2 regions of the Lysinibacillus sp. A4 genome follow, and region 1 is predicted to be linked to the other one. Evidence: a T-box and tRNA genes for the amino acid it is inferred to sense, from the RefSeq annotation. Region 1 holds a T-box; the other holds one or more tRNA genes.

The links. A T-box is a leader RNA that pairs with one kind of tRNA and senses whether it is charged. The one in region 1 lies ahead of serS (serine--tRNA ligase), so its partner is inferred to be a tRNA-Ser.
Region 2: it encodes a tRNA-Ser, which carries the amino acid that the T-box ahead of serS (serine--tRNA ligase) is inferred to sense. The anticodon was not compared.

The regions. Positions count from the first base shown of each region.
Region 1 is NZ_JANWTB010000018.1:4,533-27,797, forward strand. It holds gene NY607_RS23090 (sensor histidine kinase) at 1-1,183, shown strand, start outside; gene NY607_RS23095 (response regulator) at 1,184-2,062, shown strand; gene NY607_RS23100 (cation:dicarboxylate symporter family transporter) at 2,155-3,429, shown strand; gene NY607_RS23105 (RraA family protein) at 3,475-4,095, opposite strand; gene NY607_RS24285 (methyl-accepting chemotaxis protein) at 4,195-5,103, opposite strand; gene NY607_RS23120 (LOG family protein) at 5,242-5,769, opposite strand; gene NY607_RS23125 (deoxynucleoside kinase) at 5,859-6,527, opposite strand; gene NY607_RS23130 (deoxynucleoside kinase) at 6,527-7,162, opposite strand; gene NY607_RS23135 (heavy metal translocating P-type ATPase) at 7,361-9,772, opposite strand; gene copZ (copper chaperone CopZ) at 9,854-10,060, opposite strand; gene NY607_RS23145 (metal-sensing transcriptional repressor) at 10,092-10,424, opposite strand; gene NY607_RS23150 (cation diffusion facilitator family transporter) at 10,491-11,444, opposite strand; gene NY607_RS23155 (ArsR/SmtB family transcription factor) at 11,465-11,800, opposite strand; gene tadA (tRNA adenosine(34) deaminase TadA) at 12,007-12,522, shown strand; gene NY607_RS23165 (amidohydrolase) at 12,618-14,213, opposite strand; gene brnQ (branched-chain amino acid transport system II carrier protein) at 14,210-15,541, opposite strand; gene NY607_RS23175 (sigma 54-interacting transcriptional regulator) at 15,650-16,984, opposite strand; gene serS (serine--tRNA ligase) at 17,126-18,406, opposite strand; T-box leader at 18,482-18,701, opposite strand; gene pdxT (pyridoxal 5'-phosphate synthase glutaminase subunit PdxT) at 18,751-19,314, opposite strand; gene pdxS (pyridoxal 5'-phosphate synthase lyase subunit PdxS) at 19,316-20,200, opposite strand; gene pdxR (MocR-like pyridoxine biosynthesis transcription factor PdxR) at 20,303-21,721, shown strand; gene asnB (asparagine synthase (glutamine-hydrolyzing)) at 21,737-23,265, opposite strand, start outside.
Region 2 is NZ_JANWTB010000019.1:28-4,905, reverse strand. It holds gene NY607_RS23330 (CynX/NimT family MFS transporter) at 1-838, shown strand, start outside; gene NY607_RS23325 (hypothetical protein) at 906-1,436, opposite strand; gene NY607_RS23320 (nitric oxide synthase oxygenase) at 1,488-2,534, opposite strand; tRNA gene NY607_RS23315 (tRNA-Glu) at 3,104-3,175, opposite strand; tRNA gene NY607_RS23310 (tRNA-Asn) at 3,177-3,253, opposite strand; tRNA gene NY607_RS23305 (tRNA-Ile) at 3,261-3,334, opposite strand; tRNA gene NY607_RS23300 (tRNA-Gly) at 3,339-3,412, opposite strand; tRNA gene NY607_RS23295 (tRNA-Phe) at 3,418-3,493, opposite strand; tRNA gene NY607_RS23290 (tRNA-Ser) at 3,500-3,592, opposite strand; tRNA gene NY607_RS23285 (tRNA-Ala) at 3,606-3,681, opposite strand; tRNA gene NY607_RS23280 (tRNA-Pro) at 3,697-3,773, opposite strand; tRNA gene NY607_RS23275 (tRNA-Arg) at 3,789-3,865, opposite strand; tRNA gene NY607_RS23270 (tRNA-Lys) at 3,884-3,956, opposite strand; tRNA gene NY607_RS23265 (tRNA-Gln) at 3,970-4,044, opposite strand; tRNA gene NY607_RS23260 (tRNA-His) at 4,054-4,129, opposite strand; tRNA gene NY607_RS23255 (tRNA-Trp) at 4,178-4,251, opposite strand; tRNA gene NY607_RS23250 (tRNA-Tyr) at 4,256-4,339, opposite strand; tRNA gene NY607_RS23245 (tRNA-Thr) at 4,347-4,422, opposite strand; tRNA gene NY607_RS23240 (tRNA-Asp) at 4,431-4,506, opposite strand; tRNA gene NY607_RS23235 (tRNA-Val) at 4,511-4,586, opposite strand; rRNA gene rrf (5S ribosomal RNA) at 4,598-4,713, opposite strand; partial or broken rRNA gene NY607_RS23225 (23S ribosomal RNA) at 4,781-4,878, opposite strand, start outside.

The sequences.
Region 1 (23,265 bases):
TGAAATTAAAATTATGCCTTTTGCTAATACAACTTTCCGTTTTGGTTTAGGAACAATTGTCTTCTTTTTATGCACATTAATTAAACCTACACCAATTATTTTAGCTGGTGTAGCTACCAGTATTGTGACAACTATTTTTCGGGTTATTAATTCGACATTACATGATGTTCCGATTGCCGAGAGTATATTTAACCATTTACCAGCCGGTTTATTTTATGTATTGTTTGCAGTATGCCTGCAAGTTTTAGATATTCAACAATACAGAGAAAAACCACTAAAACTTGGTTTACTCGTTGCTTTTAGTGAGGTCATCAGTAATTTAGCTGAACAAATTTTCCGCTTTTTTGTCCAAACATATACTTTTTTATTTCTCCATGATCTCTTGATCCTATTAGCAGTAGCATTATTACGAAGCTTTTTTGTAGTAGGGATTTATAGCTCTATTTTGGTAGCGGAACAAAAAAAACGGGTACAAGAAATGCTGAATATTGGATCTGACCTCTATGTGGAGACACTATATTTAAAAAAATCAATGAATCATATTGAAACAATTACAGGTAGTGGTTATGAATTATATCGTCAGTTAAAGACGCAAGGTTTTCGATCCGAGAGTTTACAAGCACTTCATATTGCCCAGGAAATCCATGAAGTGAAAAAGGATTCTCAACGGATATATGCTGGGATTTCAAAGATTGTCGGTGAAAAGAGCTTTGGCCCTTTCGTATTATCTGAATTATTGCATTATATTGAAGAAGGTAATAGGAAATATGCAGAATTACTCGGTAAGGAAATACAATTTAATACATGTATAGACTTCGATTTTCAAACGAAAGATCATATTGCACTGCTTGCTCTATTAAATAATTTATCAGCCAATGCTGTTGAGGCTATTGAAAAGCAAGGGATCATTTCTATTGCTATTAAGCGCCAAGAGGATAATACTGTAATAACAGTATGTGATAATGGACAAGGGATTTCACAAGCAGACATTTCTGTTATTTTTGAACCTGGATACACCACTAAATTCAATGTTGATGGTGTTGCAGCAACTGGCATTGGGCTTTCACATGTTGCTGAACTAGTAGAAAAATTAAAAGGCTCAATAACCGTTGAATCAAACAATCAATACACAACGTTTAAAATCATAATTCCTACGCAAACTATTCAAACGGGAGAGACTTAAATGAGGTATTTTATTGTAGATGATGATCGTGCAAGTCGTGTTATGTTAAAGCAAATTATTGAAGATAGCGGGTTAGGAACAGTTATTGGTGAGGCTCGCAATGGTGAGGATGCCATTCCACAAATTTTAATGACACAGCCAGAGTTTGTGCTTATTGATTTACTGATGCCTAAGCTTGATGGCATAGCAACTGTGGAACAACTTATGCAAAATCGTTTCGAGGGACAATTTATTATGATTTCACAGGTAGTGAATAAGGAAATGGTTGGCGAAGCATATGAGCAAGGAATTGATTTCTTCATTCATAAACCAATCAATCGTATTGAAGTCGAAAATGTTTTGAAAAAAACAACTGAACAATTTCGACTTAAAAATTCACTATTAGTGATACGTCAATCACTTACAAATATTGAGTTAAGTGAACAAAAGACTCATAAAGCTACATCACGAGACCATATTCAATCTATTTTGAATGATATGGGGATTGTCGGGGAAATTGGTAGTGAGGATATCATTGCCATTATAGAAACATTACTTGCTCACCAGCACAAGATTGCCCCCCTTCCTCCATTAAAAGAGCTTTATGAAGAAATTGCAGCTGTGACCAAGGCTACGCCAGATGAAATTTTAAAAGAGAGTAAAGCCATCGAGCAGCGTGTGCGTCGTACAATATTAGCTGCCATGATTAATCTCGCTAATTTAGGGGTTGTTGATTACACAAACTCAGAATTCGAGTACTATGCCCCTCGCTACTTTGATTTTAAAGAAATTCGTCAGCTCATGACACAGATTGAAGATCACGATAATCGTAAAGCAAAGGTAAATATTAAAAAGTTTATTCAAGTGTTATATTCAGACATTTTAACAAAAGTAAATTAATTTTATCGGATTTTGTCGGATTCCATAAGTCCTCCGTATTATTAAAGTAAGGCGTGTCCTAAAAATTTAATATTAGGGGAGGTACAAAGGATTTGAAAAAGAAATTTAAAGTCAGTTTAGCCGCTCAGATTTTAATCGGTTTGATTTTAGGGATCATTGTTGGTGGTATCTTTTACGGAAACCCCAAAATTGAGACATATCTACAACCATTAGGGGATATATTTTTACATCTTATTAAGATGATTGTTGTACCGATTATTATTTCGACATTAATCGTTGGTGTTGCTGGTACTGGAGATATGAAGCAACTTGGACGATTAGGCGGGAAATCTATAATTTACTTTGAGATTATTACTACAGTTGCAATCGTAGTTGGATTACTTTCCGCAAACATTTTCCAACCTGGTGCAGGTCTTAACATGAATGAATTATCTCAAGGGGATATTTCGAAGTATGTATCAACAACTGAGGAAGTACAGCACGAGGGACCATTTGATATCATTGTAGGCATTGTCCCAACAAATATTATTCAGTCAATGGCTGAAGGTAATATGCTAGCAATTATCTTCTTCTCAGTTATTTTCGGTTTAGGGGTTGCTGCAGTAGGAGATCGAGGGAAACCAGTCTTAGACTTCTTCCAAGGGGTAGCAGATGCTATGTTCTGGGTAACAAACCTCGTAATGAAATTCGCGCCACTAGGGGTATTTGGTTTAATTGGTGTAACCGTTTCCAAATATGGGTTTGCTTCACTGGTTCCACTTGCCAAATTAGCAATTCTTGTTTATGCAACAATGCTATTCTTTATCTTTGTCGTTCTTGGACTTGTGGCAAAATTCGCAGGAATCAGCATCTTCTATTTAATTAAAGTATTAAAAGATGAGCTAATTTTAGCCTTCTCCACAGCAAGTTCTGAAGCTGTATTACCACGTATTATGATGAAAATGGAGAAATTAGGGGCGCCAAAGGATATTGTATCTTTTGTTATACCTACCGGTTACTCCTTTAACTTAGATGGGTCAACACTATATCAAGCCATTGCAGCATTATTTATTGCACAAATGTACGGTATTCACCTAAGCATTGGTGAACAAATTACGTTAATGCTTGTATTAATGGTTACATCAAAAGGTATTGCAGGTGTACCAGGGGTATCATTCGTTGTACTTCTAGCAACTTTAGGTACTGTAGGTATTCCACTTGAGGGACTAGCCTTCATTGCTGGTATTGACCGTATTCTTGACATGGGACGTACAGTTGTTAACGTAATTGGTAACTCATTAGCGTCATTAGTAATGGCTAAGTGGGAAGGCCGTTTCGATCGAGAAAAGATGAAAAATTACTTTAATGATAATGAAAATCTAGCGTAATTTAAAAAAATCCTCACGATGTTGGATGGCATCGTGAGGGTTTTTTTATTTTGCTAACACTTTATCTAAATAAGCGATAATTGATTCTTTTCCATTGGCATGTGCTTCTTGAGCGCGTTTTTCATCTTTTTCAAGCTTAGTCTCTGCTGCTACAGCAATTTTTTCAGCATCTTGCTGTGGCACAACAATTACACCATCCACATCCCCAATAATATAATCACCAGGATGAACCGTAACTCCTCCAATGGCGATCGGTACATTTACTTGACCTCCGCCGTTTTTATTGCCTGCTGCTACAGTAGTGCCTAACGAAAATACAGGGAAATTTAATTCACGTATTGCTGCAATATCGCGGATTACACCATCCACAACAAAACCTTGTACACCTATCCCTTTTGCTAAGGAGATCACAAAATCTCCAGCAACAGCTCGGTTTGTATTACCTTTTGCATCAATGACTAAAATATCTCCTTCATTTGCAGCCCTAATCGCTTCCAAAACTGCCCCATTTTCACCATCTGGTAAACGTACAGTTACAGCTCGCCCAGCAACTTTAAAATGGTCTGCTAACGGCTTAATATCACTTCGCACATTGGTATGTCCGCCTGTTGCATCTGAAATAGCTGTTGTTGGTAAATGCTGAAAGCTTACTTCCACTTTTGTCATACATAACACCCCTATTATGATTAATGACTTACTCTATTATTGTAAATAAAAAATACAGCCTATTTCAATATATCTCGAAAATAGTAGTCACTAGTAGAATTAAATACTTTCAATAAATTGCTTTGATTGCTCGTCTAAGGCTTCAGCAGCAGATGCTATTTCACTAAAGTCATTTGCTGTGACAGTAATTTGTTCATTTGTTTTCTCTATTTTTTCTGCTATTTTTGTAATACTATCAGTCACTTGACCAATTTCTCGCTCAATGCCCTCCACATTATCCTTCACTTCTGAAATAGATTGTTCAACTCTTACAGAAAGCTTACGTACCTCTTTCGCCACTACATCAAAACCTCTTCCATATTCTCCAGCCCTAGCGGCTTCAATAGCTGCATTTAATGCCAATAAATTAGTTTGTGAGGCAATTTCTTGTATAGTTTTGACAATCCCTTTAATAGAATCTGCTTGTTTCTGAAGCTGCACAAGATTACTTACATTTTCATTTGATTCCTTTGAAACTACTTTAATGGTTTCTAGTAGATCTTGGCTATTTTGAATGCCCGCCTCTGAACGCTGGTAAAGCTTATTAGACATGCCCTTCAACTTGTCAGCAACACTAACTATCTCATGTTGTCGTTCAGTGATATTGGCAGCTATTTTGGATACACCTATTACTTTTCTTGTATTATTTGCGAAGACAGGCATATATGTCGCTTCCAGCCAAATTATATTACCTCTAGCATCAATTCTTTTTATTTTGTCCTGATAGCTGTTTCCTGCCGTTAGGTTGCGCCAAAAATTATCGTACTCCATACTATTAACGAAATCAGGCAAACAAAAGTCTTTATGATGTTTTCCTAGCATTTCCTGCACTGTATAGCCTAATGTTTGAGCAAATAGTTCATTGACATACGCCACTCTTCTATCCATATCGAAGCGGATAATGGCAATATTGCGTTCAATAGCCTGTACTACTAAATCATCGGTTACTTGAGCCTCTACACTATGCATAAAGAACACTCCATCCTTTACTAATTTTTTACTTAAAATTTAATTATTTTACTTTTATATTACATTAATTATGCCTCAGTGTAATTGCAGCAGATGTTAGTGTACCTGCTGCATCAAGATAAAAAACATGGAGAATGTTCATCCATGTTTTTTTAATAAACGTAAAATCCCTTCAGAGGTAGCCGCTACACGTAAGAACTTCTTTTGCTCTGCACGTATAAAGCCTTCCTCTAGCATTGTTTTAAAATGCTGTAGAAGTGCATCATAGAATCCATGGACATTATATAAAATGACAGGTTTTGTATGAAGGCCAATCTGAGCCCAAGTAAATACCTCAAAATATTCATCTAAAGTCCCTGCGCCACCTGGCAGAGCAATAAAAGCATCGGCTAACTCGGCCATTTTAGCTTTACGAATATGCATAGAGTCTACAATATGAATTTCTGTTAATGAGGCATGGGCCAATTCACGCTTTTGTAAATGTGTTGGCATCACACCAATCACTTCTCCTCCAGCTGCTAAAACAGCATCGGCTACCTTCCCCATTAGGCCTGTTTTAGAACCACCATAGACAACCCCGTGACCGTTTTTTGCCAGTGCTGTACCAAGCTCAGCAGCTTTCTCTGCATAAATAGGACTTTTACCCAAACCGGATCCGCAATACACTGCGATTCTTATAATAATCCCTCCTATTCAAAAAACGTGAAACAATCGGCTATATATTGTCTCACGTTTTTTGGTCATTTATTTTACTTTTATTTTCGTAAATGGCTTGTTTGTTTTAGCATATGACTGATACGGCTTACAATTGATTCAATGGCATCAGGATTTTTTAATAAATCATAATCATTAATATCTAAACGTAGAACTGGACAAGAATTAAAATTATTTATCCAATTTTCATAGCGTTCATGCATTTCTATCCAATAATCATTCGGTGTTTGTTGCTCCATTGTACGTCCTCGCTCTTGAATACGCCCAATAACTGCATCAATAGGTCCTTCAAGATAGACAAGCAAATCTGGATGTGGGAAATAAGGTGTCATCACCATTGCATCAAACAAATTTGTATAAGTCTCATAATCTGTTGGGCTCATTGTTCCTTTATCATAATGCATCTTAGCAAAAATGCCAGTATCCTCATAAATAGAACGATCTTGTACAAATCCTCCACCATATTCAAAAATACGCTTCTGTTCTTTAAAACGCTCTGCTAAAAAGTAGACCTGTAAATGAAAGCTCCATTTTTCAAAGTCCTCATAAAATTTATCAAGGTATGGATTTGTGTCTACTTTCTCGAACGAGGTACGAAAGTTCAGTGCCTCTGCTAAAGCCTTTGTCATCGTCGATTTTCCTACCCCAACAGTACCTGCAATCGTAATAACCGTTTGTGGTGGAATATCGTACTTCTCTCTTAAATTCATTATTGCAAACTCCTTTGTTGTAACGTATCTTTAATTATTTTTAAAACATGATTTAAATCATTGGGATTTTTTACAAAATCAAGCTGATCTCCATTAAATCGGATAACTGGAATTTCGGGATGCATGCTCTCAAAATGCTCGATAAAAGAATGATAGTCAGCCACAAGCTGCTCCATGTAATCACGTGAAATCATCTTTTCAAACTCTCGCCCTCGCATGGCGATACGCTTCATTAATGTCTCAACGCTGGCATGTAAATAAACCACTACATTTGGAACAGGCATGTCTTTCGTTAAAATTCTATAGATCTCTTCATACTTCTCGTATTCAGTTGGTGCCAATGTACGCTTCGCAAATATTAAATTTTTAAAAATATGATAGTCTGCTACAACAGGTTTGGCATGTGCTAAACGAAATTTTTTAATATCGGTTAGTTGCTTATAGCGATTACAGAGGAAGAACATTTCCGTTTGGAAACTCCACTCCTCAATGTTTTCATAAAACTTATTTAAAAAAGGGTTTTCGTCTACAATTTCTTTTAATAGATGGTAATTAAATGTCGCTGCTATCTCTTTCGATAAAGAGGTTTTACCAACACCAATCGGACCTTCTACCGTAACAAATGGAACCGTCACCAGAAGCTCCTCCTTTTGTTCTATGGATTCGATCATTGTGTCCTACATAAAATGAATCAGTACCTTTCATTTTATCATAGTAGGAAAATGAAAAACAGAATCAACCTATTGTTCTAGTAAATTTACCTGGGATATTCTTCTCATGATGACATAGAAAAAAGACATCGAGAATCTACTTCCCGATGCCTTTATACTTATTTATAATTTCACTCGCTGTAAACGAAGTGCATTTAATACGACCGAAACTGAACTAAAAGCCATCGCTGCGCCTGCTACCCATGGAGCAAGCAGACCGAGTGCAGCAATTGGAATACCTAATGTATTATAAGCAAATGCCCAAAATAGATTTTGTTTAATATTACGCATTGTTTTTCTACTCATTAGAATGGCATCCGCGATACTATTTAAATCTCCACGAATAAGCGTAATATCTGCAGCTTCCATTGCCACATCTGTCCCTGTACCAATTGCCATCCCAATATTCGCTGTTGCTAAGGCAGGTGCATCATTAATACCATCACCTACCATCGCCACTTTTTTCCCTTGGGCTTGAAGTTTTTTTACTTCATCAGCTTTACCTTCTGGTAAGACTTCTGCAATAACATGATTCACGCCTACCTCTGTTCCAATTGCTTGAGCAGTACGCTCGTTATCACCAGTCATCATGATGACCGTAATACCCATATCCTGTAAACGACGAATAGCTTCTTTTGATGTATCTTTCACGGTATCAGCCACAGCTACTAAACCTGCATATTGCCCATTGATGGCTGCTAACATGGCTGTCTTACCATTTCGTTCTAGTTGCTCCATTGTTGGTAAAATATCATTAATATGAATATCATATTGTTGCATTAATTTACGTGTGCCAATGATAACACCTTGACCTGAGACAGTTGCCTGCACACCATAACCCGGTATTGCTTCAAAGAATTGAACGTTACCTAAAGCTATGCCGCGTTTTTCTATGCCTTGAACAATGGCTTCTGCTAGTGGATGCTCTGACTGCTTCTCTGCTGCCCCGATTAAGGATAAAAAACGTGCTTCATCTTGCTCTGGCGCTAACAGAACATCTGTAAGCTCAGGTTTACCATGTGTCACTGTTCCTGTTTTATCTACAACAACTGTATCTATGCCTTGTGTTTGCTCTAAATGTTCTCCACCTTTAAATAAAATACCAAACTCAGCTGCACGTCCAGAGCCTGCCATTATTGAAGTTGGTGTTGCTAACCCAAGTGCGCATGGACAAGCAATGACAAGAACTGCGATTAATACCTCTAAAGCAGGTGTAAATTCCCCTGGACGGACCCAAATAATCCAAATTAAAAAGGTTACAATGGCTATGCCCACAACAATAGGTACGAAAATACCCGAAATCTGATCTGCTAAACGTTGAATAGGTGCCTTCGATCCTTGAGCATCTTCGACCACTTTAATAATTTGTGCTAATGCTGTATCACGTCCAACCTTTGTTGCAGTCATTTTAATAAAACCATTTTTGTTAATAGTTGAGCCAAATAATAGATCACCTTGCTTTTTATCAACTGGTAGACTTTCTCCTGTTAGCATCGATTCATCAACAGCTGTTGTCCCCTCTATTACCTCACCATCTACAGGAATTTTTTCACCTGGTTTCACTAAAATAACATCGCCAATAATAACTTCTTCTAATGGGACCTCCTTTTCTATACCGTCACGTACAACGATTGCTGTCTTTGCCTGAAGTCCCATTAGTTTTTTTATGGCTTCAGATGAGCGTCCTTTTGCCTTTGCCTCAAACAATTTACCTAGTAAAATAAGTGTAATTAATACAGCACTCGTTTCAAAATAAAGATGTGGACCGTGATGTGATCCTATCGTTACAATCGCTTGATAGACACTATAGAAATAGGCCGCTGATGTCCCCATAACAACAAGCACATCCATATTTGCACTACCATTGCGTAATGCTTTATATGCCCCTACATAAAATTGTTTACCAATAATAAATTGCACTGGCGTAGCCAATACCATTTGGACCCATGGATTCATTAGAAATTCTGGAACATATAAAAATGACGTAAAGGAAAAATGACCAACCATCGTCCATAGCAGTGGTAAAGAAAGTATTGCCGATAAAATAAATTTATGTTGTTGCTGTTTGATAGCTTTTTCACGATGATCCACTGTTTCCTGCTCATCTGCCTTTTGATGTGCCCCATAGCCTAGCTTCTCAACTTTTGTAATGATATCTGAGATGGATACTTCCGAAGGATTAAACTCAATCATCGCTTTTTCCAGTGCTAAGTTGACATTAGCAGAGGAAATACCACTTAGTTTATTTAACCCTTTTTCAATGCGAGTCGCACAGGCTGCACATGTCATACCTGTAATATCAAGTTCAGCTTTTTGTTTAACAACACCATACCCAAGTGCTTCTATTTTCTTTTCAAAATCTGCTTCACTTAGTTTAGTTGGGTCATATTTAATAGATGATTTTTCAAGTGCTAAATTTACTGTTGCATGTTCTACACCATCCATTTTATTTAACCCTTTTTCTATTCGAGTGGCACAGGCCGCACATGTCATCCCTGTAATTTGCAAATTAGCTTCCTTATGATCAGAACTCATTTACCTTTCACCTCTCCTTATACCGACTAGGGGTATATATTTTTGAAAATAAGAGAGTGCCACAGAAGCACTCTACAAATTTTATTTTACTTCATAGCCTTGATCATCAATTGTCTCTTTAATTTGATCAAGTGATACTTGTGCATCGTCAAATGCAACATCAACTAAACCTTCTGCTAAATTTACTTTTACTTGTTCAACACCAGCTAAAGCACCAACGTTTTTTTCAACCGCGTTTACACAATGACCACATGACATTCCTTGTACGTTTAATGTTACGTTTTGCATAATAAAATCTCTCCTTTTGTATGTTTTCAATCTATTTTTTCATTAACTTTTGAATCGTTATTACTAACTCATCTAATACTGCTTCATCGCCCTCTGATAGACGATCCACAACACAGCCCTTTAAATGACCTTCTAATAATATTTTTGCCACACTATTTAATGCAGATTGTGTAGCAGATAGTTGCGTAATAATATCATCACAGTAAACGTCTTTATCAATCATTCCCTTAATACCTCGAATCTGACCTTCAATTCGATTTAAGCGAGTTGTTAGATCCTTTTTCACACGCTCAGGGTGATGACTTTTTCGGCAAGACGTAGCTTCCTCTGTATGACAAGCATCCTCTTTTACTGTCTCCTCCATTCACTACACCTCCTATTTGTAATTATCATACTATACCCACGAAGGGTATGCAAGTCATAAAAAATTTTATTTATCATCGTGATGATGTTCATGGTCATTTTCTAATTTACATAAAATAGAATTATCATGTCGATGTAAGGATGTTTCTAATTGAATTGTTATATGCTTAATGCCCTTATGTTGAAGATTATGTTCAATTTTCCGCAAGATATGCTCACTCTCAGCTATTTTCAATTGATCATTTACAACTGCATGACAGGATAATGCATTCGTTCCACTAGTTATTGTCCAGATGTGTAAATCGTGGATACTTTCTATTCCATCAGTCTGCTCTATTAGCTGAATAATCTCCTGAACATCTATATTTGAAGGTGTCCCCTCCATTAATACATGAATCGAGGCTTTTGTGACATGGTAGCCACTTCGTACGACCAATAATGCAACAACAACGCTTGCAAGAGGATCTGCCCAGCCCCAGCCAAAAAACATAATTAATAGTGCCGCAACAATAGCGCCTACAGATCCTAGCATATCACTTAGTACATGTAAAAATGCTCCGCGCATATTTAAATTATCCTTTGTATCACTTCCACGCATCATAATCCAGGCAACTAAAATGTTAACGAACAAACCAATTGTACTGATTATAAGCATTCCAGTTGTAGCTACTTCTGGTGGGTTTGTAAATCGTTCAATCGCTTCATAGAAAATAAATAATGCGATTCCTATTAATGTAATGCCATTCAATACTGCAGCTAAAATCTCAAATCGTTTATAGCCGTATGTTTTACTATAGCTTGCAGCTTTTTCCCCAAACATAAAAGCTAACATGGCTATACCTAAAGAGATAGAGTCACTTAACATATGCCCTGCATCTGATAAAAGAGCCAAACTATTTGTTAAAAAGCCACCAATGGCTTCCACTACCATATACCCTGTAATAATAATAAACGACAGTAATAATACCTTTTTATTTGCACCATGTGTATGATCATGGCCATGGTCGTGTTGATGTCCCATTGTTATTCCCTCATTTCATTTTAGTTATGAGCCGCATGCTCAATAGCCTGCTTCAATAAATTCATAATGTGATCATCGTCCTTAGAATAATATAAGGTTGTTCCTTCCCTTCTAAATTTCACCAATCTTAAATTTTTAAGAAAGCGTAATTGGTGGGAAACCGTTGATTGGCCTAAATCTAAAATTTCTGCAATATCATTAACAGAATGTTCATCTGAACAAAGTAAGTTTAAAATACGAATTCGTGTTGGATCACTCAAGGCTTTAAAAGTCTGAGATACTACAAATAATGTCTCTTCATCTAAATGCTGATCAATATTTTTTTGCATTTCTGAACTGTTTAATTTTTCATCCATAGAAGTTTACCCCATTCTTCAATATTTATATATGAGCATGTGTTCATATATAAATATATATGGATATATAAGGAATGTCAACAAGTATTTATGCTTCGACATATTACAGGTCAATCGTTGATTTTAAATGAATATATCATCCGAAAAGAAGTAAAAGTAGCAATTACCACTTCAGCACGCTACACTACTGTTAAGGAGAGATATGAGTGGATATTTTTGACGCAGATCGTTTATTTATGAAACAAGCATTAGAGGAAGCTCAACAGGCTGCAGTACTTGGGGAAGTACCAATTGGTGCAGTACTTGTTTATGAAGGGAAAATCATTGCACGTGCGCATAATTTAAGAGAAACAACGCAAAATGCAACAACACATGCGGAGCTGTTAGTGATTCAAGAAGCCTGCAAAAAAATAGGGAGTTGGCGACTGGAGGATACTACTCTTTATGTTACATTGGAGCCTTGTCCAATGTGTGCAGGAGCCATTCTCCAATCACGTGTACCCCGAGTTGTTTATGGGGCAAGAGATCAAAAAGCTGGCTGTGTAGATTCTCTTTACCATTTATTAAATGATGAACGCTTTAATCATGAATGTGATGTAACAGAAGGGATTTTAGCCGAGGAATGTGGTCAAATTTTAACAGACTTTTTTAAGGCATTACGAGACCGTAAAAAAGCTGAGAAAAAAGCACGATTAGCTTCCAACGATGTAAATGGTCTTTAAAGAAGGTGCCTCCTAATGAGACACCTTCTTTAATATTTAAGGGAATGGCGATATATATGAAATATGTCGTAGCAGCGACCATCTTCATAACTAATTTATTGAGCTTGAATAGTGGATTGTGTAAAAACACATTCTCCTTCGATATATGTAGCGAATGGTTTTACATGCATAAGCTGGTTATGTGAAAGCGTCAGCAAATCGTCTGTTAGTACAACAAAATTAGCTTCATAGCCCTCTTTTAACTGACCAACGTTCTCCATACGAATCATCGTCTTGGCATCAACTGTGTATAGCTGTAATGCCTCCTCTACAGAGATTTTTTCTGCGGCGCCTAAATCTGTGCCATCATAAGCTGTTCGTGTAACGGCTGCTTGTATCGTCACAAAGGGATTAGCCGCTTCTGCCCATGATGTAGCAGGTGCATCTGAAGAGAGCGCTGTCGCAATCCCCCTCTTGAGAAATGTTTGTACACCATATAATGTCTGTGTTTTTTCTAGCCCTAGATTCTCTAAATAACTCTCAATTTCACAAAATAAGAAGATGGGTTGTGGCACAAAGCCTATCCCCCATTCAGCAGCTTTTTGCAAGGCACTTTTAGATGGCATGGCTGCATGCTCAATACGAACAGACGGTGCATCTGTTAACCAAGCCTTTTCCTCATAAAATGTGTCGACAATTAGATCAATGGCTCTGTCCCCCATTGCATGAACCACTAATTGAATACCATATTCTTTTGCTACCGCAGCAGCCGCTAGCAGCTCCTCTTTCGAAGTCATCGCTATGCCTTTTTCATCACTTCCCAAAAATGGCTCAGAAACAAGTGCTGTACGGCCTGAAACACTGCCATCCGAAAATAGCTTAATGCCTCCGATATAGGCTCCTGCAGAACGATCAATAGTATTTGCTGTTAACAGCTCATATCGTTGAATATCCTCCCAGATATAATAAACTGCTACGCGTTGCTTAAAACCTTTTTCTCGGGCTTTACGATACAGGCCTAAATAATCAATAGGCGCTACCGTGGCCATTAATTCTGTAATACTTGTTACACCATAGGATGCCAAAGTTTGTGATAGCTTTAGAAGCCTTTTGACAATCTCTTCTTCAGATGGTGTAGGTAAATGCTGTAGTACTAGATTACGTGCATTTTCACGCAGTATGCCTGTAGGTTCCCCATTTTCATCACGATCGATTTGTCCACCCTGTGGATCAAGTGTATCCTTCGTAATACCTGCGATTGCTAATGCTCTACTATTGACCGATATGATATGACCACATGTACGCATAACAATGACAGGTAACTCTGTAGAGGCACGGTCTAAGTCCTCTTTTAAAGGCGCTCTTCTTTCCTTTAGTTTCCCTTCATCATAGCCCCAGCCTAATAGCCATCCCCGCTGACTTGCATCATAGTTTGCTAATGCATTAATTATATCCTCAATAGAATAAATATATGGAGGTAAACAAGCCACTTGTTCCATAACATCTGCTAACATAATGGGATGCATATGAGCGTCAATAATCCCAGGAATAATGAGCTTTCCTTGTACCTCTATTACTTCTCCCTTATAGGGAGGTAAATCTTCCTGTTGTCCAATCCAAAGTACCTTTCCTTCTTCAATTACCATAGCCGTTGCAGATGGCTGATTAGTATCTGCCGTATAAATCTTTGCGTTACAAATAATTTTCATCATTTTTCAACTCCTATTTCTTCCATACCAAAAGTAGATTTTTCAGGATCTTCTGCTTTCAGCACCTTATGCAAAATAGTACCGATAATAAAGCCAACAATAGATGGCATAATCCAAGCAAATCCACTAGACTGCAATGGTAAATGCATGACCAACTGTGTCACACCAGGTATCGTAATTTCATAGCTAGCAAATGTTTCAACGACGCTTACTAGAAATGCAAATAGGACAGTTCCTTTATAGGCTCCTGCATTTGGTACAAAACGATCAAAGGCTCCCAGTAGCACAAGTACAATAATGACTGGATAAATTACCAAGAAAATCGGCAATGTAATTTCAACGATGGCACCTACACCTAAGGAGCCAATAGTTGCGCCTACTACACACATAATAAAGACCCACGTTCTATAGCCAAGCTTCTCTTTTGTTAGTTCATTTAAAAACTGTGAGGATATGACCATGACGCCAATCGCTGATGTTAAGCAGGCAAAAACAACACATATAGCTAGTAACGCTTTACCCAAATTACCAATGACACTAAAGGCAATGCCCGCTAATAGTTCTGTATCACTGCCCGGATTTGTGATGATGCCACTACTTGTAGCCCCTAAATAGAGCAGGCCACCATATACTGCAATTAACCCTATTGCAGCAATAGCCATTCCACCAAGCGCGACCTTTTTAGATTGTTTCCCTTTATAGCCATAGCCAACTATTGCTGCTAAAAAGATTGGCGCACAAAGAATACCTGTTCCCACATCTCCTGTTTGATAGGCTGCTATTATGGAGTTGGCAAAAACCCTTTCTGCTCCTGTATCAATTGCCGTTCCTATTGGATCTAGTACCCCTTTACCAATGAGGATGATAAGGATAAGAACAAGAACAGGCGTCAACCATTTGCCAATCTTATCGATCACATTTGATTGGTCCATCGCAAAGTAAAAGCAAATCACGAAAAATGCTAATACTGACACAATTAAAGGTACGTTCGGAATAATTTGTGATACTCCTAATTCATGAGTTGTTGCTGACATCCTCGGTATTGTGACAACCATCCCAATACAAACCATCATGACCGTATTAAAGGCTTTATAAAACCAATTTCCGATTGGTCTTGTGAGCGCTTCCACAGTTCCCCCAGTATTATAAATTGCATACACCGCAAGCACAGGTAAAATAACACCCGTTAAGCTAAAGCCCATCAGAGCGGAAATCCATGATTCCCCTGCACTATTTCCTATGGATGGCGGAAATATTAAATTCCCAGCACCAAAAAATATAGCAAATAAGGCTAGCCCCACGATTATCGTATGCTGCACAACTTTAGACATATCCTCAACCCCTTTATAATCGTTTACAGAAGATTTATCTAAATAATAAAAAATTTAATAACACGAAAAAAGGAGATAAATTTTTATCCCCTTTTTGTAAAATTTTTTTTACAACAATTCATATTTTAAACACTTATATTTTAGTAATTGACGAGATATACCTAAACGTCTAGCTGTTTCCGCTAATCGTCCATCAGTTTCACGCAACTTTTCCGCTATAATTAGACGCTCGTAGGCTTCCGTTAAATCTCGTAAATGTCCAGATTGGTTGTTTTGCATGATAGATTGAATTGAATGTTGAACATTTTTTTTAATCCTCTCTGGAACATGTTCAACAAGTATTTCATCCCCAAGCAAATTATTATATGCCGATTCAAGGGCATTTTTTAGTTCACGCACATTCCCCGGCCAATGATAGGCATAAAATAACTGAATTACTTCATTACAATAGCTTACATTTTTCTGTAGTGTATGTTCATTGTAAAATTGTATATAAAAATCAAGGATAAGGGGAATATCTTCCTTCCTTACTCTTAGCGGTGGCAAATCAATTTGAAGAACATTTAAGCGATAAAATAAGTCCTCGCGTAGCCTTTTTTCAGCTAATAGTTTGTCCACATCTTCATTGACAGTAGTAATATACCTTATATCCAAGGGCTCACCATTTAACACTTTTATATCTACCGCATGTAAAAGTTTCGCCTGCAAAGATATATCCAATAAATTAAGGTGATCGATGAGTAGCGTCCCACCATTAGCCTCCTGTAATTTTCCACTTTTTGCTTCATTGTCCGAGCCGTATAGCTGCGTAAATATATTATCCTCTGTTAATGTTGAGCAGTTCAAAGTAATAAACGGCTTTGTATAGCGTTCACTTTCATTGTGTATGCCTTGTGCGATTATATCTTTCCCAGTTCCAGTTTCCCCAGTTAGTAAAACGGGTGCACTTTTTTGAGCACTACGACGTGCCTTTTCAAGTTGAGTTTTCATTTCGGCGTTTGTTGTAATGTAATCCTCTAAACGATAGGTTGTATGATTATCTCGATATAATTTATGTCCCAGGAAATTATCTAAGTATTTAATTTGCTTAGTTTCATAAAAATGTTTTGAAAATTCAATGGCACCAATGGCTTTTCCATGCTCCATAATGGGATAGGTCGAACTCAATGATAAATAACTAAAACCGTTCAATGTTGTCAGTTGTTGTTCATAGTATAAAACTGGCTGCCCTGTTTGTATGACTTGAAAAACAGTACTTGTCTCAGGTGATAAATTTTGATAATTATCAGTCACAGTGCTGTGAAAAAATTCATCTGGTGTTAAGCCGATTTCCAATAATATATTTAAATCTGCTAAATCATAAAAGATTGCACAGCCTTTATCATCTGTAATTAAAACATTATCAAATTCACTGAAAGCCTGTGCAAATTGTTGCAATTCCATGAATTTCTCCCCCTTGTCCCCATGAATATTACCCATTATAACGAATTTTCAAAAATTATGAGAGAATTCAATTTTTGCAACACAAAAAAGCTATTTTAGAACATCCATAAAGGAATTGTCTAAAATAGCTTTATCTGTCGTTTATTTTGGTGCGATTACTTCTTTACCGCCCATATAAGGTCTTAAAACTTCAGGAATTACTACGCTGCCATCAGCTTGTTGGTAGTTTTCTAGAAGAGCAGCAACTGTACGGCCAATGGCAAGACCTGAGCCGTTTAATGTATGCACATATTCTGGTTTTGCATTTGGCTCACGACGGAAGCGGATATTTGCTCGTCGTGCCTGGAAATCCTCAAAGTTAGAGCAAGAAGAAATTTCACGGTACATGTTTTGTGCAGGAATCCAAACTTCTAAATCATATTTTTTCGCTGCAGTAAAACCTAAATCAGCTGTACACATTTTTAACTTACGATATGGTAAGCCTAGTAATTGTAATACTTTTTCTGCATGACTTGTTAGTAGCTCTAATTGTTCGTATGACTCCTCTGGTTTTACAAAACGTACTAATTCTACTTTATTGAACTGGTGTTGACGAATTAAACCACGTGTATCACGACCTGCAGATCCCGCTTCTGAACGGAAGCAAGCACTATACGCTGCAAAGCCTTGTGGTAAAGCTTCAGCCGGTAAAATCTCATCTCGATAGAAGTTCGTTACTGGTACTTCTGCAGTTGGAATCATAAAATAATCTGTTTCCTCTAATTTGAATACATCTTCCTCAAATTTCGGAAGTTGCCCTGTACCTGTTAGGCTATCTCGATTAACAATGACAGGTGGTAGCATTTCCTCGTAACCATGCTCCTCTGCATGTAAATCCATCATGAATGTCATTAATGCTCGTTCTAAACGAGCACCAAGACCACGATAGAATAAGAAACGGCTACCTGTTACTTTCGCGCCACGTTCAAAGTCTACAATTTTTAAATCCGTTGCAAGGTCCCAGTGTGCTTTAATATCAAAATCAAATGTCGGAATTTCACCCCACGTATATTCTTCAACATTGTCATCCTCTGTTGTGCCTACTGGTACAGATTCATGTGGGATATTTGGTAAACGCATCATCATATCTTTAAAGCGTTCTTCAACATCATTTAATTGTACATCTAATTCTTTAATTTCATCGCCAACCTGACGCATACGAGCAATGACTTCATCAGCATTTTCTTTGTTGCGTTTCATAACTGAGATTTGTTCAGATACTTTATTGCGTTCTGCTTTTAATTCTTCTGTTTTGGCAATCAATTCACGACGTTTTGCATCTAAGCCTTCAAAGTCATCTAAATTTCCTAAATCTTCATTACGTGTTAATAACATCTCTTTAATTTCCGCGAAATTATCGCGTACGCGTTTAATATCTAACATCTTCATACCTCCAATAGTTTCTTCATGATGGAAAATCGTAGCAGCGAAATGAACACAAAAAAGCCCTCATCCCTAAAAAGGGACGAGAGCTACCCGCGTTGCCACCCTAATTGACTAGACACATTTCTGCCTAATCCACTTATTTCATAACGGCATTTCAGCCGGCTACAGCCTACTTCATTCACTTCGACTGTGCAACTCCAGGACGGATTCACAAGTGCTTTTATCAGCTTCCACCAGCCGCTGACTCTCTAAAAAAAACGTGCTTGCTACTACTTCCCATCATCGTGTTCAGTTATTTAAAATTTAACCATACTGTACTATATGAAAACAAATTTTGCAAGTCATACCATAGAGGTTACAAAATATTCAAGAATTCGTGTATCCTCTGTTAATTCGGGATGAAACGAACAACCCAATAAATGGCCATCTTGTGCCAAGATTATTTTCCCATCATGTTTTGCAAGAATTTCAACACCTTTACCTACCGCTTCAATATGAGGTGCACGAATAAATACTGCTGGAATCCCTACACCTACTTTAGGAATATCTAGTTGTACTTCGAAGCTATCCACCTGACGTCCATATGAGTTTCTTGCTACAGTCACGTCCATCACAGCCAAATGTGGTTCATCTTCAATTAGATCCTTGGCTAATAAAATTAATCCCGCACATGTACCAAGCATCGGTAATCCTTGCTGTGCAAGTCCACGAATTGACTCTAGCAGATCAAATCGATCCAGCAATTTTCTCATTGTTGTGCTTTCTCCACCTGGTAACACAAGTCCATCTAGGTTTCCTAAATCCTTTCTTTGTTTTACTTGAATTGCTTCACAACCAAGAGCTTCTAACATTTGTATATGCTCACGAACTGCTCCTTGTAATGCTAATACACCAATTCGCTTCATGCTACCAACCTCGCTCTTGCATACGCTCGTTGTGTCCAAGCTGTGCAATATCAATCCCCTTCATTGGCACTCCGAGCTCTTTTGATATTTCCGCAATAAGCTTATAGTCTTTATAATGAGTAGTCGCCTCTACAATGGCACGTGCAAATTTTTCAGGGTTCTCAGATTTAAAAATACCTGAACCAACGAAAACGCCATCAGCTCCAAGTTCCATCATTAAGGCTGCATCAGCAGGCGTCGCCACTCCTCCTGCTGCGAAGTTTACTACTGGTAAACGACCAAGACGTTTAATTTCTCTTAATAACTCGAAAGGAGCTCCTAGTAATTTCGCCTCTGTCATTAATTCATCCTCTGTCATTCCTACGACTTTACGAACTTGTGCATTTACTTTACGAATATGGCGAACGGCCTCCACAATATTCCCTGTACCTGGTTCACCTTTAGTTCGTAACATCGAGGCACCTTCCCCGATACGACGGGCTGCCTCCCCTAAATCGCGACAGCCACACACAAACGGTACTGTGTATTCACTTTTTAATAAATGGTACTCTTCATCTGCTGGTGTTAAAACTTCACTTTCATCAATATAATCAACACCCATTGCTTCTAAGACACGTGCTTCAACAATATGACCAATACGTGCTTTGGCCATCACAGGAATAGTTACAGCCCCCATCACTTCCTCAACAATACGAGGATCGGCCATGCGTGCAACGCCACCTGCTTTCCGAATATCTGACGGTACTCTTTCTAATGCCATAACTGCTACAGCACCTGCAGCTTCTGCAATTTTTGCTTGCTCTGCATTAATGACATCCATAATGACGCCGCCTTTTTGCATTTCTGCCATTCCACGCTTTACTAGCTCTGTACCTGTTTGTTTCATTTTCTAACCTCCACCTTTATGATGAAGTTTAGTATAATAGAAATTGACCATATCAAAATATCCAGTTTTTAAATAATTTATAGGGTCAGGAGGTTCCAGATCATGGATATGCTTTTATTCCAGCTTGAAAGAGATAGTGATAAACCGCTTTATGATCAGCTTTATAACGGTATTAAAGAAGCTATTATTTCTAAAAAAATAACTGTAGGAGAAAAACTGCCTTCAAAAAGAAAATTAGCTGATTTTTTAAACATTTCCCAAACAACAATTGAAATTGCCTATGCTCAGCTATTAGCTGAAGGCTATATTATGTCCAAATCACGTATTGGCTATTTTGTAGAAGAAATAGATGAACTGCCTTACATTCAACAAGATACTATGGCGTCCATTAATGAATATCCTAAGAAAAAGTCTTACAAAATCGATTTTAATCCAGGATCTATTGATATCGATGCTTTTCCATTTCAAACATGGAGAAAGTATGCAAAAGAGCTTTTTGACGATACCTCAAAGGAGCTATTATTAACAGGGGAACCACAAGGTGAACTGTCTTTACGCACAGAGATTGCTAATTATTTATATCAATCCCGTGGTGTTGTATGCCACCCTGAACAAATTGTTATTGGTTCAGGGACAGAGCAGCTCCTCCCTATGATTCTCCGTCTTTTTAGTGAGGACACCAGCTTTGCATTAGAAAACCCCGGATACCCTGCCGTCCATCGAATGTTTTCGCAGCATAAACGAAAAGTTTATCCAATTGCAGTTGATGAAGAGGGCATAATTATTCATGATCTCGAAAAAACAAATGCTAATGTTGTGTATATTACACCCTCACATCAATTCCCAACTGGGGCTGTATTATCTGCTACAAGACGAGCACAAGCTTTAAATTGGGCGGCACAAAGCACCTCTCGTTATATTATTGAGGATGATTATGATTCGGAATTTCGTTATGCTGGAAAACCAATTCCTGCCCTACATGCATTAGATCGAAACGATAAAGTTATTTACATGAGTACTTTTACTAAATCTTTAATGCCATCCTTGCGAGTAGCTTATTTTGTACTTCCACCTAAACTACTTGCTACTTATAACGATGTCTTTAATTATTATTCATCAACGGTGCCTCGTTTTGATCAGCATATTGTAGCAAATTTTATGGGTGATGGGCATTTTGCAAAGCATCTCAATCGTATGCGTAAAATTTATCGTAAAAAACATGATAAACTAACTTCTATTTTAGAAAAATATTCATCATCCATTAACATTACTGGTGAACAAGCGGGTATGCATATTTTATTAGAGGTTCAACACACATTTTCAGAAAAACAATTACAACAGCTCGCCTCTCAAGCAGAGATCGGTATTTATCCATTATCAGCCTATAGACTAGATCATTATGAATCTTCACAAGCTCAATTTTTATTAGGTTTTGGAGGGATTCCCGTACAAGCAATCGAATCATCCATTGAGCAGTTGATGGATTGCTGGAGCATACAAAAAAATGACCCATCTACGTAGATGGGTCATTTTATATTAAGTCTCAATTAATTGAATTTGATAATGCTCAAACCAAGTATGAATTTGCCCTAGATAAGCTAAAAGCTGGGGACCTGCCATTAACTGCCCATACCATGGAACCTTAAAAGAGCTACCTCCCGATTCAATTAACTCCGCAAGCTTTTGTCGTTCAAATAGTTCATGCAAGATTGAATTTTTATCATGTAGAATTTCCTTCAACCATTTTTGCACTCCTGCTGTATAGACAGGATGATATGTTTTTGGATAAGGATTTTTTTTACGATATAACACTTCATTCGGCAATAGATGTGCCATTGATTTTCGAAGTAATCCTTTTTCTATTCCATCCAAATTCTTCATTTCCCACGGAATATTCCAGGCATATTCTACAAGCCGATGATCTGCAAAAGGGACACGTACCTCTAAACTTGCCCCCATACTCATACGATCCTTCCGCTCTAATAATGTTTGCATAAACCATAGCATATTTAAGTAGGACATTTCGCGATGCTTTGCCTCTGCTAGACCTTCTCCATCTAACAAAGGAACTTCAGCTATTGTTTGTGTATATAGTTGTTGTGCATAGGCTTCAATTTTTAATTTGTTGTTCCACTTCTCTTGGAGTAATGCACTTCTTTCAGACAATGAACGTATCCAAGGGAAACCAGTAGTCCTATCTTTAAACCATGGATAACCACCAAAAATTTCATCTGCACACTCTCCTGATAGCGCTACAGTAAATTCCCTTTTTATTTCCCGACAAAACCATAATAACGAGGAATCCACATCTGCCATACCTGGGGAATCGCGAACAATGACCGATTCTACTAATAAATCAATTAACTGTTGCTGGGTGATTTCCTCTGCGTGGTGAGCTGTCTTGAAAGTTTCTGTCATTTTTTGAATCCAGTACGTATCTGTGGAGGTTTGGAAAGAATGTGGGTTAAAGAAGCGCTCATTGTCTTCATAATCAATAGAATACGTATGCAATTGCTGGCTTTGCTGTTGGAATCTATTTGCTGCTATGCCTGTGATAATACTGGAATCTAGTCCTCCTGAAAGAAACGTACAAATGGGTACATCCGAAACTAGCTGACGTTCAATAGCATCCGTTAACAAAAAACCAACATGTTCAATCGTTTCTCCTAATGTTTCTTCATGTCTACGGCTTTGTAGCTGCCAATACGGCCAACTTCTTAAACCTCCTTCTCTAGAGAATCGCATAGCATAGCCAGGTCGTAATTCTTTAATATTTTGAAAAAGGGTTTTACCTGGCTCTCTAGAAGGCCCTACAGCCATCATACTTGCCAACCCTTCAACATTTACACATGCTTGAACCGTAGGGTGTGCTAGCAGAGCCTTCACTTCAGATGCAAAAAGTACACCATCTTGTTGCTCTGTATAATACAAGGGTTTTACGCCTAGTCGGTCTCGACACAAAAATAAAGACTGCGTTTGCTCATCCCAAACACCGAAGGCAAAAATACCATTTAGAAATTCTACACACTGCTCTTTCCATTCAATATAGGCAGTTAATAGTACTT
Region 2 (4,878 bases), on a different contig from region 1:
TTCTTTTGGAAATGTACTAATTCCAGGATTATTGAAATTGAAATTTCCCTATCATGTGGGTTTATTAATGGCCTTTTTCACCATGTCCATGAATTTTACTGCAGGCCTTGGTGCTGGTATTAGCTATCCGATAGCTAATTCATGGTTAGGCTGGCAAGGTGCACTTTCCATTGCACTCATACTCGTTCTCATTACAATCTTAATTTGGATACCTCAACTAAAGTCAAATAAACCGGAACCAGTTACTACATCTAAAAAGACCAGTACACCTTTATGGAAATCACCTGTTACTTGGGCTGTCACAGGGGCAATGGGTTTACAATCTTTATTATTCTACACAACAGCAGCTTGGATACCTGAGATCTATATTGCTCAAGGTTTAGCCCCTGATAAAGCTGGCTGGATGTTTTCAATCATGCAATTCTCACAAGTACCAATGGCCTTAGCAGTGCCTATTATTGCCGGTAAAATGACTTCTCAACGCCCACTTGTATTGATGTTTACATCCTTCTATTTAGTAGGCTTTGTTGGGGTTGTCATGGAATGGACAAGTCTTGGGGTACTGTGGATGGTTCTTCTAGGGTTAGCAGGTGGTTCTTCATTTGCCCTAGCAATGATGTTCTTCACTCTCCGTACTCGTACTGCATTTGAAGCAGCAGATTTATCAGGCTTTGCACAATCTTTGGGTTATTTATTTGCCGCAATTGGTCCTATTCTTTTTGGCTACTTGCATGATTTATTTGGCGGCTGGAATATTGCGGGATGGCTCTTTGTCGTTGTAGCAATGTTACTCTTCTTTTGCTCAATGAGAGCCTCTAAGGATGAATATGTGCATTAAAATTAAATAAAGCAGGTGGATTAGATTCCTCCATCTGCTCTATTTCTATATAGTGTTTACACATTACTTAATTGTCGGGTTGCTGGAGTAATGTTAGCAATTCAGCAAGGCATTCTGATGCTTCATTATTACGAGCTGTTATAGTAGAAAAAATAGGAACAGCCTCTTGTAAAAGCCTATAACTATAATAGTAATAGCCTACAAAAGCTTGCTCCTCATAGCCCTTTGGCGTTTCTTTCTCCCACTCCTGTTCATCATTATCCTCATTTTCTATCCACAAATAGTTGACGTCTAATAGCTCCTGCATATTTTTAACAGTATTGACTGGCTCGAGATAATCCTTGGTAATAGCATGTGCCACAGCTAAATATAACTGTACCTCTTGTAATGAGACAACCTCTAATTTTTTACTAGTAAGCTTTTTTAGCAGGACAAGCAAAACCCATGGTGTCACCTGCCACAGTGTACCTTGATGTTCAATTAATTCAGCTAGTTGTGTGTATTGCTCCTGTTCTATCAGCTTAGGAATGGCTGTACCTCTACCATAAGGTGTCGTCAATTGTCTCCATGGGATATTGGGAATTTGCTGATTTAACATAGTAAGCGCCCTCTCTCATCAAAAGTATTGAAAGTAAACAATTCCTTTACACTAATAGCATGGTTTTTGATAAAAATAATTTGGTGTATGATAAATATTTACATAGGGTTTATGGAATATATGCGTTGTGGCAGGGGAAAGTGGTGGGATTAACCATGTCCAGTTGCCTGTCACTTCTCTTCCTGTTGATTTTTCTGCCTCCTCAAACAATTTAAACTGCTGAGCTGCTGTATGATGATCAACAATGCTCACACCATCTTCTTTAAATGAGTGAAGAACAGCAATATTAAGTTCTACTAAAGCACGATCACGCCAAAGAGACGCATGTTTGGTTGTATCAAGATTAAAAATGTCTGCAATGGCAGGTAACATATTATAACGATCATGATCTGCTAAATTTCGTGCACCAATCTCTGTTCCCATATACCAGCCGTTAAATGGAGCTGCTTGAAAATCAATTCCAGCCATTTGAAAACGCATACTCGAAATAATGGGTACAGCATACCACTTCATTCCTAATTTCTCCACATCGATTGACTCTGGATGGCGGATTGAGACCTCTACTATATTTTCTTCAGGAATTACAAACATTTGAGGAGCACGATTATCCACCTGTATAACGAGTGGTAGTACATCAAAATCAGTTCCTTTACCTCTCCATCCTAACGACTCACACACTTTTGTAAATTTAATGGACTGTGAATCTCCAATAATGCCTGCATCTGTTTCATAGCCTGCATAACGAATTAGTTGATGATTCCAAATCCGTACTCTATCTGAAGCAAACACTGTTATAGTTGGACGAATTTTCCCATGATTTGTCGCATAATCAATATGTTCTAGTAATTTTTGAAAAATAGCCTTTTCATCTAAAACATCACGTGCATCTACCACATGCAGTGACTGCCAAAACAGACGTCCAATACACTTATTGCTATTTCGCCATGCCACCCGTGCACCAAAAACTAGCTCCTCTGTTGTTGGATGATATTCACCTGCATCCTTAACTGCCTGTAATCTATTCTTTAACCAAAGTTCTGATTCATTTTGTTCTGTCTGATATAGATTTAAAAATTGCTGTATCTCCTGTATATTCATATCGATTCCTCCACTTATCCTCATATTAGAGGAACAAAACAACAAGCACCATGAAAATAGTAATCGAAAAAACATACATATTTTATATATGAAATAGTTTGTTCAAATTTACTCTATAGACTCTTTTTCGTAAGAGAATGTAAGGGAGAAAGATTTTAATTATTATAAAAAGGCTACAGTAGTCATGTAGCCTTTTTCAGGGGATTGCAGAACAAAGAAATCAATAGAATTTTTATAAATGATGGAAAGACTAATCGCTCTGAGCTACTTACTTGCTGCTAGTACTTCGCTTTCGCATAGAGCAGAACCAGTTTCACTAATTCTCTGGGCAGGATTGCGCCTGTATCGCTATACTAGAGAAGTCAAGCGCCTTCACAAAAATGTTGACCATGAAGTGTACGTGGTAAGTAAAGCGGTTTATTGGAAGCCCATAGAAAGATGCTAGGGGAATGAAATTTAGTCCTTCACCTTGCCAATAGGTCTTTTTCTGCTATTGCATTATCTTTTATCGATTAACAAAAAGGAGAATAGAAAAAAGCATGTAACACACATCTGTGCTACATGCTTGATGACCCGTACGGGATTCGAACCCGTGTTACCGCCGTGAAAGGGCGGTGTCTTAACCACTTGACCAACGGGCCGTGGCTCCGAAGGCAGGACTCGAACCTGCGACAACCTGATTAACAGTCAGGTGCTACTACCAACTGAGCTACTTCGGAATAATGATGGGCCTAAATGGACTCGAACCATCGACCTCACGCTTATCAGGCGTGCGCTCTAACCAGCTGAGCTATAGGCCCATTTTGGAGCGGGTGATGAGAATCGAACTCACGACATCAGCTTGGAAGGCTGAGGTTTTACCATTAAACTACACCCGCAATAATGGTGGGTCAGGACGGAATCGAACCGCCGACACTTAGAGCTTCAATCTAATGCTCTACCAACTGAGCTACTGACCCGAAAAATGGAGGAGGTAGAGGGATTCGAACCCCCGCGCGGTGTTACCCGCCTGTCGGTTTTCAAGACCGATCCCTTCAGCCAGACTTGGGTATACCTCCAAAAATATTACAATGGTGGAGCCTAGCGGGATCGAACCGCTGACCTCCTGCGTGCAAGGCAGGCGCTCTCCCAGCTGAGCTAAGGCCCCATTTAACATGAAAGATGGTCGGAATGACAGGATTCGAACCTACGACCCCTTGGTCCCAAACCAAGTGCTCTACCAAGCTGAGCTACATTCCGTAAACATGATTTTATTGGCGCGCCCGACAGGAGTCGAACCCATAACCTTCTGATCCGTAGTCAGACGCTCTATCCAATTGAGCTACGGGCGCATGTTAATTAAAAAATGATGAGCCATGAAGGACTCGAACCTTCGACCCTCTGATTAAAAGTCAGATGCTCTACCAACTGAGCTAATGGCTCGTGAAATTAAAAATGGCTGGGGTACTAGGATTCGAACCTAGGCATGACGGAATCAAAATCCGTTGCCTTACCGCTTGGCTATACCCCAATTTTAAAATGGGGCGACTGATGGGAATCGAACCCACGAATGTCGGAACCACAATCCGATGCGTTAACCACTTCGCCACAATCGCCACTATATAGATTATATTAGCTGTATTATGAACGAGTACCTCAATACCTGGCAGGGGCAGTAGGAATCGAACCCACACCAAAGGTTTTGGAGACCTCTATTCTACCGTTGAACTATGCCCCTAAAATGGTGGAGGGGGACGGATTCGAACCGCCGAACCCTAAGGAGCGGATTTACAGTCCGCCGCGTTTAGCCACTTCGCTACCCCTCCAAGGGAATGGTGCCGGCGATAGGAGTCGAACCCACGACCTACTGATTACAAGTCAGTTGCTCTACCAACTGAGCTACACCGGCAATAATAATGGCGGTCCCGACCGGGATCGAACCGGCGATCTCCTGCGTGACAGGCAGGCATGTTAACCGCTACACCACGGGACCAAAATGGTGGAGGATGACGGGCTCGAACCGCCGACCCCCTGCTTGTAAGGCAGGTGCTCTCCCAGCTGAGCTAATCCTCCACAAAAAATAAGCGAAGCGACGTCCTACTCTCACAGGGGGAAGCCCCCAACTACCATCGGCGCTAAAGAGCTTAACTTCCGTGTTCGGTATGGGAACGGGTGTGACCTCTTTGCCATCATCACTTCACTTATTCAGCTGAAAGACTTGTTCTTTCAAAACTAGATAAACGATACATTGAATGCTTCAAACGTTTTTGGTTAAGTCCTCGATCGATTAGTATTCGTCAGCTCCATGTGTCACCACACTTCCACCTCGAACCTATCTACCTCATCGTCTTTGAGGGATCTTACT